DNA from 2 places in the Clostridium budayi genome. Region 1 is predicted to be linked to the other one. Evidence: riboswitches for the same ligand, from Rfam matches in the RefSeq annotation. Region 1 holds a riboswitch; the other holds the start of a gene.
What was found. Region 1 has a riboswitch for cyclic di-GMP ahead of ACZ5TJ_RS02610 (BsaA family SipW-dependent biofilm matrix protein). Riboswitches for the same ligand answer to the same signal wherever they lie in the genome.
Positions count from the first base shown of each region.

Region 2: linked by a shared signal. The riboswitch ahead of ACZ5TJ_RS12150 (discoidin domain-containing protein) and the one ahead of ACZ5TJ_RS02610 (BsaA family SipW-dependent biofilm matrix protein) in region 1 are both predicted to bind cyclic di-GMP.

Region 1 covers NZ_AP042456.1:552,195-558,871, reverse strand. Annotated here, with positions in the region: gene ACZ5TJ_RS02625 (hypothetical protein) at 1-879, opposite strand, end outside; gene ACZ5TJ_RS02620 (SipW-dependent-type signal peptide-containing protein) at 897-1,535, opposite strand; gene ACZ5TJ_RS02615 (hypothetical protein) at 1,565-2,284, opposite strand; gene ACZ5TJ_RS02610 (BsaA family SipW-dependent biofilm matrix protein) at 2,309-2,983, opposite strand; cyclic di-GMP riboswitch class II at 3,069-3,152, opposite strand; cyclic di-GMP riboswitch class II at 3,197-3,280, opposite strand; gene ACZ5TJ_RS02605 (signal peptidase I) at 3,411-3,935, opposite strand; gene ACZ5TJ_RS02600 (hypothetical protein) at 4,550-4,849, opposite strand; gene ACZ5TJ_RS02595 (radical SAM protein) at 5,013-6,398, opposite strand.
Region 2 covers NZ_AP042456.1:2,527,527-2,534,203, forward strand. Annotated here, with positions in the region: gene ACZ5TJ_RS12145 (NPCBM/NEW2 domain-containing protein) at 1-1,832, opposite strand, end outside; gene ACZ5TJ_RS12150 (discoidin domain-containing protein) at 1,884-2,471, opposite strand; cyclic di-GMP riboswitch class I at 2,634-2,717, opposite strand; gene ACZ5TJ_RS12155 (FAD-dependent oxidoreductase) at 3,134-5,746, opposite strand; gene ACZ5TJ_RS12160 (DMT family transporter) at 5,903-6,677, opposite strand, start outside.

The DNA of each region.
Region 1 (6,677 bases):
ATTTAAATCAACATGCCACCCATCAATTATATTGTTGTACTTTGGTAATTCCTTAGCTATACATTTATCATGAAACGCAGAGATTCCAGAACCACTTTTCCCTTGATACTCTTGCTTGTAAGTTACTGTCTTTGTACTTCCATCTCCTTGAATAAATTTTATTTTCTTAGCAGATTCACCTTTTTGCTGAGTTGTGGTATAATTTATCTCCGTTGCCATTTCATCAACAAATACAGAAATAAGGTCATTTGCCCCAATAAACATAGCATGGTCATTTGGAGAGCCTAGATAGAAATTATATTCCTCTGGATCTATTGTATTTCCATTACTATCTTTAACATTGTTTAAATCTACTATTCCCCTAAATAAATTCCAGTCTTGTGTATAATAATCTTTAGGAGTTGATTGATCCCAGCCTTGTGCCGTATTGTTTACTGCTCCCCATTCTAAATTATTTTTTAATGGATAAGGTTCCTTTCCATCTTTGTTTCCACTTTCAAACCATTTCTCTAATGTTTTATAATCTATAGTATAGGAATTCTTATTAGCACTACTTAAAATATACTTGGTTCTTAAGGTTTTTCCTGTATCTATACCATTAAAATTATCTGGAGATATAAGATTATTATTTCCAGAGTTATCTCTATAAAAAAATCCATTAATATAACTTGCTTTTTCTATTTGACTTGAATTATATTTATTCCAAGCTACAGAATTTACTTCATTCATAGTATTTCTTGTCCAAGTTAATGGTATCTCTATAACTTTACTAGTTAAATCACTGCTTTTTTTCTCCTTATTAGCAGCTTGTGGCACAGTATAATTTATTATTAAAAGAAGGCTAAGCATAACACCTATAACTCTTTTAAAGCCCTTCATATTTATCCTCCTTTCTTTTATTTCTTATTTATAAGTTCATCAAAATAATTAAGCACATCTTTATCCATAGTATTATTTATATTCCAGCTCTCTTTTATAGCATCATAATTTACTTGTATAGCTTCTGCTGAAACATTTACTACTAATTCTCTATTTGAAAATTCTTTTTTTTCTTCATCTGTTATATTCTTATTTATTGATACTGACTCTAATAAAGTACTTGTCTTAGATTCATCACCTTCTGAAGAACCTGTATTGTTATTCTTAGGCTTTAATATATGTTTATAATAATAATATCCATCTTTTCCTTCTATCCAATCATTCTCAAATCCTTTTCTAAAATTAAGTTTAACTTGATTTGAAGCTGATACAGGTATATTATTATCATTAGATTTTCCTTTCCATTGTGGATTAATTATAACCCTAACTATTTCAGGATTTTTACCTGTATTAGTAACTGCTACAGTTTTCTCTATCGATTTATTTGTTGATAAATCCTTCGCATTATTTTCATCAAAGTTTTCAACTACAGTTGCTTCAATCTTACCTATTCCAAAACTATTTTTTACACTTTCTTTTGAAGTTAAATATGCTAAAGATGCAACTGTAGTAATTGTTAAAATAATTGTTGCTATTGCTATTCCTACTTTTTTCATTTAAATACACTCCAATTAATATTATTTAGCTATAAAGCCTTTTCTTTTCTAGAGTTTCTAACCTTAATTGCTAATAATATTATTCCTAAAATTATAAGTATAGCTCCAACTCCAAACATACCATTATACCCAGTTTTAGGAATTATAGCTTTTATTTTATTAAACCCATTTTGTAGTATATTATTATTTGTGGAGTCATTTATTGTATTTTTATTATCACTAGATATTATCTTTGAATTATCATTAGTACCTATAGCAGTAAAAACCCAATTAACATCTAATTTTTTATTTTTATATTTATTATCAGTTGCATTTCCATCAAGTATTGCTTTTGCTTCTAAGACCTTTCTTTCTCCTGGATTTACTACTCCAAGGTTTATATCTTTTCTTAGTCCATCTTCTCCACTAACACTTCCGTTATATATATTGTTTCCATTATAATTTACTACAAGATTTAAAACCTTTGCTAAATCAATTTTCTCCTTTTTCCCGACTCTTTCAGCTCTTAGAAATACGTTAAATGGTTCTTTTAGATGGTTTTCTATAGTAAGTGTTCCGCTTACAGAGTCACCTGGCATCATATTTTTGCCCTGTAAAAATTTATCACTATTATCTTTAGTGTAAATAAAATGTATCCTATCTCCATCTAATGTAATATTATAGGATGGCAATTCTTTTGCCATCCCATTAGTTGATATTCCTAAAAGAAGTGAAATTAATATTACAAAGATTTTTAATACTTTTTTCATAATATCACTCCTAAACACATCTAATTATTTAGTTGTTGTATTTTGTTCAGTTTTACCTTGCATTTGTAATGATTTTAATTTAGCTATTACATTTGATGGAGCATCTTTCCATGTTTGTTCTACTGCATCATTTGATGCTTGGACTGATTCCGCTGTTACATCAACTGTAAATCCGTTTCCTAATACTGATTTTTCAGTATCACTTGCTAATGTAACTGAATCTAATAATCTGGCTGTTTTATCTCCAGTTTGTCCTTTTGGTTGTACTGATGCAATATAATAATAGTAATCCCCTGCTTTAAACCATTTATTATTTTCCATATTTTCTGATGTATTGACACAATTTAAAATTATATCGTCTTTATCTGTTGAATTTAAATCTACATTTATTTTACCATTTGAATCAACCCAATTTGGATCTAATTTAACTCTTATAAATTGTGGATAATTTGCTGTACTATCTACTTGAACATCTTTATTTACTGTATCTCCAGGAATCATATTTTTTGCTTGCTCTGGTTTAAAATCTTCTACTATATCTATTCCAGCATCTCCGCCTTTATCTTCATTACCTTGACCAATTGTACTAAATGAGTTTTTAACAGTTTCCTTTGAAGTAAAGTATGCTAATGATCCTACCGCTAATGACGCTACTACCGCTACTGCTGCTATAACACTTATTATTTTTTTCTTTTTCATATGTATCCTCTCCCTTTGTATTTTTTTCAAAATATAGATATTTCTGTAAGTGTTTTGCCTAAAAAATAGGCTAAGCTTTACAAATAAGTATATTAGCCGGTTGCACTACTAGCTCCACATACCCCAAGTGCCCATATACAGGATATATTTCAATGCTTCTATTATTTAATTATTTTTCACATAAAAAAAGACTAATTACTTATTACTAGAATAAAAATAATTAGCCGGTTGCACTACTAGCTCCACATATCCCAAGTGCCCATATACAGAATATGTTTCATAGCTTCTATCAAATTTTTATGACTGTTTTCACGTAAATAATACCATTTTTATATTTTTTTATCAATAAAGTTCAAAAATTATTAAATATTTGTTTTCATTTTATACATTTTTATATGCTTTTCGACAAAAAGGAACAAAAAGCCTATTAAGACTTCTTTGTTCCTTTTTTCTTATCTAATACAAAAGATATTCCGAAAATAGCTAATATAATGATTATTATAACTACTAAATTCTTTTGTATAAATTGTGATACTTCCCCTAAATAAGGTATATGGAACATTACCTTTCCAATTACCTGACTTCTTTCTATAGCTACTGGATCTACTGTATTATTGTTATCCCCTTTAGTTATAAATTCTTTTCCTCCATTTATAACTTGCTTAACTCTATGAGTAACAATTATGTTGTTAGCTTCTTTACCTTGAAATGTTATTACATCTCCAGCCTTTATGTCTTGATCCGTACCATTCTTTACTATAACTAGGCTACCAGGATTTATATTAGGCTTCATACTTCCAGTTAAAATATAATAACTACTATATCCTAATATACTAGGATGTTTTCCTTCCTTGCTTCCAGTAATGCTAATTGCACAAACTGCTATTACAGCAATTATAAATAAATAAAATATACAATTCCCAATAACACTACTAATTTTTCTTTTCTTCATAAATATACCTCTTTTTCATTTGTATCTAAATTTATTATAAAATACTTCATAATATAGTCTATATAAATAATATATTTTATGTCAACGTATTTACAATTTATTAAAAATATATAAACGAAAAGCAGTCTAGTATTTCCCTTATACTAAACTGCTCTATAATCATATTATTCTTTTACCCATAAACCCACGCGATTCCCTTTAACCTCATCGCGAAAAAACTCTCATAAAATACTTTAATACTTTGCTGCTTCTTGCCCCCACAAGTAATGCAACATTAAACCTTTAATCTCATAATTGAAATATCTCATAATGAGATGTACCCTAACTTAATATGCTTGCTATAAAAAACTATCATTAGATAGTACATTAAACTTCTCTCTCCCTAAACTTCCTCCTTTGTTAAATTTTATTAATTTAGAAATTCCTCATAAGGAATATTTAATTGAGTGTTGCTACATTTAAAATCATATACTATATAGTTCATAATTTCAATATATTTTTAACACTTTATTTACAAATTGTCATAAAATATTACTTTAGTACCATATTTGTACTTTTTTATTACACCTTTTTTATTTAAATATGAATAAAATAAAAAAGCCCCTTAGGACTTTTTATTCTTCTACTTTTGCATTCTTAAGTCTATCTCTACATATTTCTCTATCTTCATCATTAAATAAATCTTTATATTTATTGCTTAATATTAAACTCTCTAATGATATATCTTCTCTTCCACATTTCATTAGTACATCTAATCCATCTTCCTTTATATCTTCTCTTATAAGCTCTTTTGCTGTTAATAATGCACCTTTATTATTTATTTTTTGAAGAATGTTAGTAAGTTTACAGTTACATTCTAAGTCCGCTTCTCTGTATATCTCTATCATATCCCTATATAATTCCATACTACTCATGATATAGTACCTCCTCTTTATAATAGTAGTTTTATTAATATACTATTAAGTATACATTATTAATTAACATCTTCAATATTAATATTGAAAAGTAATTTATTATATTAATAGAAGAACCATCTACTATTTTAGATGGTTCTTCTATTAATCCTTTTATTTAGTTTTAGCCTCTTGAGAAATCATAATTTCCTGTTCCGTTGAATTCTTCTTTAAATTCCTTTTCTGCATATTTACTAAATTCATTAGCAAGATTATCTAATTTATCCATGAATTCTTTATCTGTCACCATTAGTTCAGCACTTGGATGTGTAGCTTTTGCACCAGTAACCTTTACTATTTCTCTTATTTGCTCTGGATTATCTATCATAGGACAAGGCATTAATAAATTCTTATTATATGGTTGTCTCTTTCTTAATTCTTTAAAGTAAGCACTTTGGAAAACTTCTGCAAGTGGTTTACCTTTTACATTATCAGTAGCAAAATGAGAGAAAATACATGGTTCAACATCTTCTTTAGAGTTTATATGGCAGTAGTATTTTCCTGCAATACATCCTCCAACGTAAGGTGCATCATTAAAGAAATCTATTGGGAATATCTTTTTATTCATTCTAATTTCTCTAGTTCTTTTCCCAAGTTTTAATCTTTGTTCTGGAGTTAACATAAGTTCCATATCTTTTATAGGTTCATCACCAACTGGCATAAACATAAAGTACCATATCATTCTAGCACCTTTTTCTACTAACATATCGATATATTTATCTGAAGTTACAATATCAATATTATTTCTAGCAGTTGCTGAAGAAACTCCAAATGGTATTCCTTTTTCTCTTAAAAGATCCATTCCTTTCATAACTGAGTCAAATACGCCTTCTCCTCTTCTACCTTCTGTTTGTTCTTTAAAACCTTCAAGTGAGAACATTGGCATAACATTTCCAAGTTCAGCTAATCTATTTGCAAGTTTTTCATCAAATAAAGTACCATTTGTAAATGGTGTGAAATACATATCATTGTATTTTTCATATATGTCAAGCATTGATTCATTAAAGAAAGGTTCTCCACCTAAAACTACTATGTAGTATATCCCTAAATCTCTTGCTTCTTTTATTAATCTATCTACTTCTTCAAATTGAATATCATCTTTTTTACTATAGTTTGCAGCATAGCATCCAGTACATCTTAAGTTGCATCTCATTGATGGACTTATTAAAATTGTATATGGTATTTTAGTATCTAATTTTTTTCCCATTTTTTCTCTCTTTGGTATTCCATACCACATTGAGTTTCCAACAAAGTTTGCAAAGAATTTTGTTAAACAATTCTTATTTGTAGTTTTAAGTATATCTTGAATAAAATCATGTACTACTGGTATTTCATTGTAGTATCTTTCTACTTCATCTATTCCTTCTTTAGAAAATTCATCTCTTATGCCTTTTCTAATAATACTAAATATCTTGTCCACATTATTTTCAGGATCTTTTTCTAATATTTGTACTCCAGCCTTTATTATTGCTTCTTTTGTTCCTTTTGTTATGGTATCCTTGATTCCCATTACAATTCACCTCTTTATAAAATAAATTTATCCAGAGGGAGTTTTGCCTCCTGCTGAACTTAATATAAATTAATATTTTCATACTGTGGCGCCAACTATTTTAAGTCTATGCCCCTAAGAAAATATTGTCAATATGTTAACAAAATTGTTAATATTATATTCATTCCTTCTTAATATGGCAATTAACTCCCCATATTTCTTTAAAAAATTTTTATTCTCACTAAATTTGTCGTTAATTTTTTTCATTAAAATTTAATATTTTTACTAAAACCCATTGTA
Region 2 (6,677 bases), 1.0 Mb from region 1:
TATGGATTATTTGTATAAAATACTCCTGCTTTTGAAGTTTCTGGTCTTAACTCTCCAGTTGGTAATTCAGGTACTGTTATTACATTTCTACCTTTATTTAAATTTATAATAACTTGTCCATTATGTTGGCTATCCATTTGCTTAAATACTAATTGCGGTGTTGGCTTTCCATCTTCCACATCAACATAAACATTTATTACTTCTCCTGATTTTGCAGCATATCCTGTTGGTTGCCAGTCTTGGAAGTTCCATACCTTTCTCTTTTGAGATTCTTTAATAGAATTCCCTCTACTTTCTAGTTCCCAAACAGATGCTTCTGCTTTTCCTGGCTCATTTACGATTTTCTTAGCTAAATTTATAATAGTTATAAGTTCATCTTCTAATGGATGCCCTTTAACTTCTTTTGCTAGACCATCTAACTTTTCTATTGTGTTATATTCATCAGATACTTTAGTCATTAAAGTGTCTTCAAACAGGTTGTGTACTTTATCATTTAATTCATCTTCTTTATATAGAGATATCTCAGCAGCAGTTGCCCAATCTTCATATCCCTTTGCATACACAAATTTGACTCTTTTAAATTCAGTTGGGTGAAATTTAAATTCTAATGTATCTTGTGTTGCACTAGTTGCACCCTTTGATACTAATTTAAAATTATCTCCCTTAGATGTATTTGATGCATATATTTCAAACTTTTCAGGAAATCCTCTATTTGTTCCTAAAGAAGCTTTAAACATTATTCTATTAAGCTTTATAATTTCTTTAAGTTCTATAATTACTTCATTTTTGAAAGTATCTGTATTTTGCTTGCCTGTATGCCATCTTGTATTTATATCACCATCTATTGCATTCTCAATAACTAAGTTAGAATAACGACCACCATTATTACTTATTTTATTTATTTTATCAGAAGGTACTTTGAACAGATTTTCATATTTTTTAAGTGTCTCAGCATCTACATTAAAACTCTTTATTTTAGCATCATTATAAATTATTTCACTACTATTTAGTATTGTGATAGCATTCTCTATATCTTCTTTGTAGTCTTCATAAAATGGATGCTTTTTTGCTTCCTCTTCTAATGCTTTTATTTTTTCAATAGTATTAAATTCTTCACTTACAGTGCCCATTGTACTATCTGTAAATAATCTATCCATTTTTTCTGCTACTTTATCTTGAGTATATAGACCAAATTCTGCTACACAAGCCCAGTCTTCATAACTTTTTTTGAATACAAACTTAACTCTCCTAAATTCTGTAGGATTAAATCTAATTTCTATAGAATCTTGTGTTACTTTTGATGATCCACTTGATACTAATTCAAAAGTATCACCTTTAGTAGTTCTTGATGCATAAATATCAAATTGTTCTGCAAACCCTCTATTAGTTCCGCGAGGTGCAGTATATACTACTCTATTTAATTTTGTTAATTCATTTAACTCTATTATTACTTCATTAGTAAAGCCTTCACTATTTTGCTTTCCAGAATGCCATTTTGTATTTATATCTCCATCCATTGCCTTAGTTATAGCTTCACTTGCATATTGACCACCATTTGTAGTTATTGATTTTACTTTACTCTTTGGCACTTTATAAATAGCATCATACTTAGGAAGTACCTCACTATTCATATCTTTAAATTTAGATACTTTTGCATCAGTATAAGTAACCTTATTATTTTCTACAATTAACTTTGCATTTTCTATATCTTCTTTAAACATGTTATATAACGGATGATTTTTCACTTCCGCATCTAAAGCATTTATCTTTTCTATACTATTAAATTCTGCACTAACTTTACTCATTGTTTCATCAGTAAATAAGTTCTTCATTTTATCACTTATTTTATCTTCTTTATAAAACATAAATTCTGACGCTGAAGCCTAATTTTCATTAGCTTTTGTAAACTTAAACTTTATTCTTTTAAATTTTGTATTATTGAATTTAATTTCTACCGTATCTCCAGTAGACCCTGTATACTCGCCACTGCATACTAATCTAAAATCATCACCATCATCAGTAAGTGATCCGTAAATTTCTAACTCCTTAGCAAAACCTTTACCTTTAGCTGATGACTGCCTTGCTGCATATACTATTCTGTTTAAAGTTGTCTCTTCCTTTAATTTAAATACTACTTCATTTGTAAATTCAGAATTATTTGGATTTCCTGTTTCCCAATGCGTACTAAAATTTCCATCTATAGATTTATCAATAGTTGAATTACTATACCTACCACCATTGTTTGTTATAGATTCAATATTAGAGTTATCCATTTTGAAAACATTATCATAAGAACCTATATTACTGTTATTTAACAGTTCAAATTTACTTATAGTTGCTTTAGTAGATTTAGTTTCTACTATTGCAGTTACCTTTTTTGATACTTCATCAGCTAAAACCTCTACTGATGGTGCTGAAAAATTAATAATTACTACTGATGCTATTAAAGCAGCTATTTTCCTTTTATTCATCTTTACCCCCTGATTTTTACTACCGTCAGAAATACATTAAAAAAAGTTACTCTTTTAGAGTAACTTTAATATTCTACTTATTAATAAGTATTTTTCATATCACTAAATATTTAATGAATGTACTAATACTAATAATTAAAAAACAAAAAGTATAATGTACTCTTTGGCAACTGGCTGACATAATTATAAACCTTAGTCCCTATAGCTTTGCGTCTTTAGGTTTCCCTAAATTTGCCTATTAAATTTATATATTTAACATATTATCACCATTTTAGTCATATATCAACACTTTTGTAAAATTATACGATTTATTATCAGAATTTGATAAAAAAAATGGCATGATTTTAATTATAAAATATTTTTTAAGCATATGACACTCTTTGCAAAGAACATCTTGTTTATTCTTTTCCTCAAAGTGGCTTTTATGTTATTGATAGTATAATAAGAGAAGAATATTTATCTTTCTCAAGGTATCCTACAAGTTCTAACTATACTTTCCAAAATCCCGTTTCTAAATGGTAATGATCCAAATCTATGAAGAAGTGCTACGCCTTGCAAAAGAATAATGAAATATCTAATAAAAAGAATAAAAAAACACATAAATAGCCATAAAACTATTTATGTGTTTTTAATATTTAAATCACCAATAATATTCTAAAAAATTATTTTTTAAATTTATTTAATCTTTCTTTAGTTTCTAATCTGTTAGCCCACATTTCTTCTTCTGTTTTATATCCTCTTACCTTTGCTTGATCTTTAGTATATTTTCTTCCAAATATAAGATCTAAAATATGAATTGAATCTTTACCAGCAGCTTGCATAGTTCCTCTACATGAACCACAGTAAGTTACTATATTATCTTGATTAAAGTCATTAGCTCTTCTAGTGTATACTCTCTCGTATAACTCTGGATTTGAGCTACATACCATTCCACCAACACCACAGCATCTAGTGTTTTTACCATTTCTTTCGACTTCTTCCCAATTGTATCCTAACTCATCTAAAATCCATCTTACACTTTCATGATGTGAAGTTACATCTCTAGTTACACATGAATCATGTATGTTAAATATAACATCTGAACCTAATCCTACTCCTTTAGCCTCTGCTGGAATTCCTATTAAATCTTTCATTAAATCCCAGTAAGCTATAACTCTTTGATTCTTAGCTGTCTCGCTGAAAACTTTGTAACATGATGGACAAACAGTTATTATAACTTCTGCTCCCATTTCATCTAATATATCTACAGCTTTTTTATTTCTTTCTTCATATCTTTCTTCTTCACCAATTAAGTAAGTTACTTTACCACAACATTGAAGTAATGCCCCAACATTTTCTTCTCCTAAAGAATCTTTTAAATGTCTTAAAACATTTTCTACGCCATCTGGAGTATAAGCTGGTACTGTACATCCTGGTACAAATACATATTTAGTTTTCTTCTTAGCTTTTTTCTCTTCTTTTACTTTGTCAACTGAAGTAGCTTCAACTGTTGTACAGTATTCTTCTGAGCACTCTTTTTCTTGAGCGTCATCACTTACCTTTAATGATTCTAATGGTGTTATTCCACCATTTTCTTCAGAAAATGCTTCTTTTATAGCTCTAAAGTTCACTTTTAAATCTAACTCTTTTGGACATTTTAATGTACATTGGTTACATTCATTACATGAATATGCTATCATATCATCCATATTCTCATAGCCTTTTTCTAAATACTCTCTAAATAAAGCTTTTGGACAATCTGTGTAGTCATTAAGCATTATACATTCTTTCATACAAAGCTTACATTGACATTGTCTACATCTATCCGCTTCTCTTGTAGCTTCTTCTTTAGTATACCCTAAAGCAACTTCATCAAATGATTTAATTCTTTCTACTGGATTTAACTCTTCCATATCTTCTCTCTTACCAGTTATTGTTGCCCAATCAGTTGGCATTTGTAACTTAGTTTCATAAGTCCAAGTATCTTTTAACTCTCTTCCTTCTGTTAAACTTTGTCCATTTAAGAATCTTATAACAGATTGAGCAGCTCTTCTACCAGTAGCCATAGCTTGGATAACTATTACTGATTCACCTGAAGCATCTCCTGCTAAGAATACTTTCTCATTTGAAGATGATTGTAATGTTTCTTTATTACATTCAAATGTAGTGTTTGGTCTTTGAACTAATATATCTTTAGCAAATCCTCCTTCAACACCTTGACCTATAGCAAATACTATCGTATCTACTTCTATTTCACTTGTAGCTTCATCATCAAATTTTGGAGCAAATCTTCCATTATCATCGAACATTGAAAGACATTTTTTTAATGTTACTCCTGAAACTCTTCCATTTTCATCTATATGTATATTTTTTATAGCTTGAGCATGATTAAATTTTATTCCTTCTGCTATAGCGTCTCCTATTTCATGGTTTGATGATGCCATGTTATCAAAGCTGTCTTCTAAGCATATTGAATAAACTTTCTCAACACCATTTATTCTTAATGAAGTTCTAGCACAGTCCATAGCAACATCTCCGCCACCTACTACTAATACTACTTTGCCAGCATTTTCTACATTTCCAGTTAAAGATGCTTCTTTTAAATATGAAGCTGCACTAAATATACCTTCAGCATCGAAATTTTCTAAACTTCTATCGACCCTTCCTTGATGTTTACCAACAGCAACAACTACACTATCAAATTCATTAACTATATCACTAAACTCTTTATCTTTTCCGATTTCACAATTTAATTTAAAGTTAACACCTAACTTATCTAAGTAGCTTATTTCATGCTCTAATACTGTTCTTGGTAATCTGTAAGCAGGAATACCTACTCTCATCATACCGCCTCTAACAGGTAGTTTTTCAAATACAGTAACTTCGCATCCTTCTTTTCTTAAATCCAAAGCTGCTTGTAATCCTGAAGGACCAGCACCTATAACGGCAACTTTCTTACCATTACTCTCTTTTATTGAAAGATCCCAATCCTCTTCTTTGTCAAAGTTATCTGCTGCATATCTTTTTAATGAAGCTATTGCCATAGGGCTTTTTCCTTCATTCCATTTACATTGCTTTTCACATGGATGTGCACATATTCTTCCTAGAGTTCCTGGTATGAATAGTTTCTCCCTTATAACTTTTATAGCTTCTTTACCTTTTTCTTCTTTTATTAATCTAACATATTCTTTAACGTCAGTATGCATAGGACAAGTTGCAACACAAGCTGCTACCTCTTCACCCATACAATTTTCAACTATCTTTTCCATATTAGCCACGATTTCTTTTTTTAACATTGCCATTCCTCCTATATCGTACTAACTCTCATCTTATGATGTTTTGTTAAAAATTCTTCAATCTCTATATATTAATCAAGGGGTAGAATTTTAATAAAAACTAACCTTCTACACCCTTATTGATTACAAATTACTTATCATATTTATTTTTTATAATTACTCTTTTTTTCTAAATGTCTTTGGATCTATTGCGAATATGAATACACCTAAGACTATTACTATTCCCCATATTGCTAATGATGGAGTTATTTTATCTCCAAATAATAATGCACTGAATATTATTGTCCATAATGCTGCGGTACTGTTTAATGCAGTACCCATTGCTGCTCCTATTAAATCAACAGCTTTATACCATGAAAGATAAGTTATAGCCCCTAATATAGCGATTCCAGCATATTTAAATACTAATCCTCTTGAAATTATTTGACCAGCTAGTGGATATCCACCTATTAATGGTAAAACTATCACTGCATATGAAACCATTGAAATAAAATATCTTAAACATAAGAACTGTTGAGGTGATGCTTGTATATGATCTTCACCTTTTATATGCTTCATAGCAAATCCTATGATAACACCTTCTAAAGCCCATCCTAATACAGCTATTACTGCAAATAATATACCTTTAAAGAATGTTGGTGGTACATTACCTGATGGATTAAATCCTAACATGAATGATCCTAATAAACTAACTGCTATACCTATTACTGCTCTTAATGATAATTTTTCTTTAAGTATGAAATAAGATAATATTGCTCCTACTCCAGGATAAATAACTGAAATACTTGATGCATATGGTGCTGTAGCATATTTAATTCCTAATAAGTAAGCACTCATACCTATTGGTGAACCAACTAAAGCTGCTATAGCTGCTGCTTTACCTTTTTTAGTTTTAAATAGTAAATAGAATACATGTTTAAATTGCTTTCCA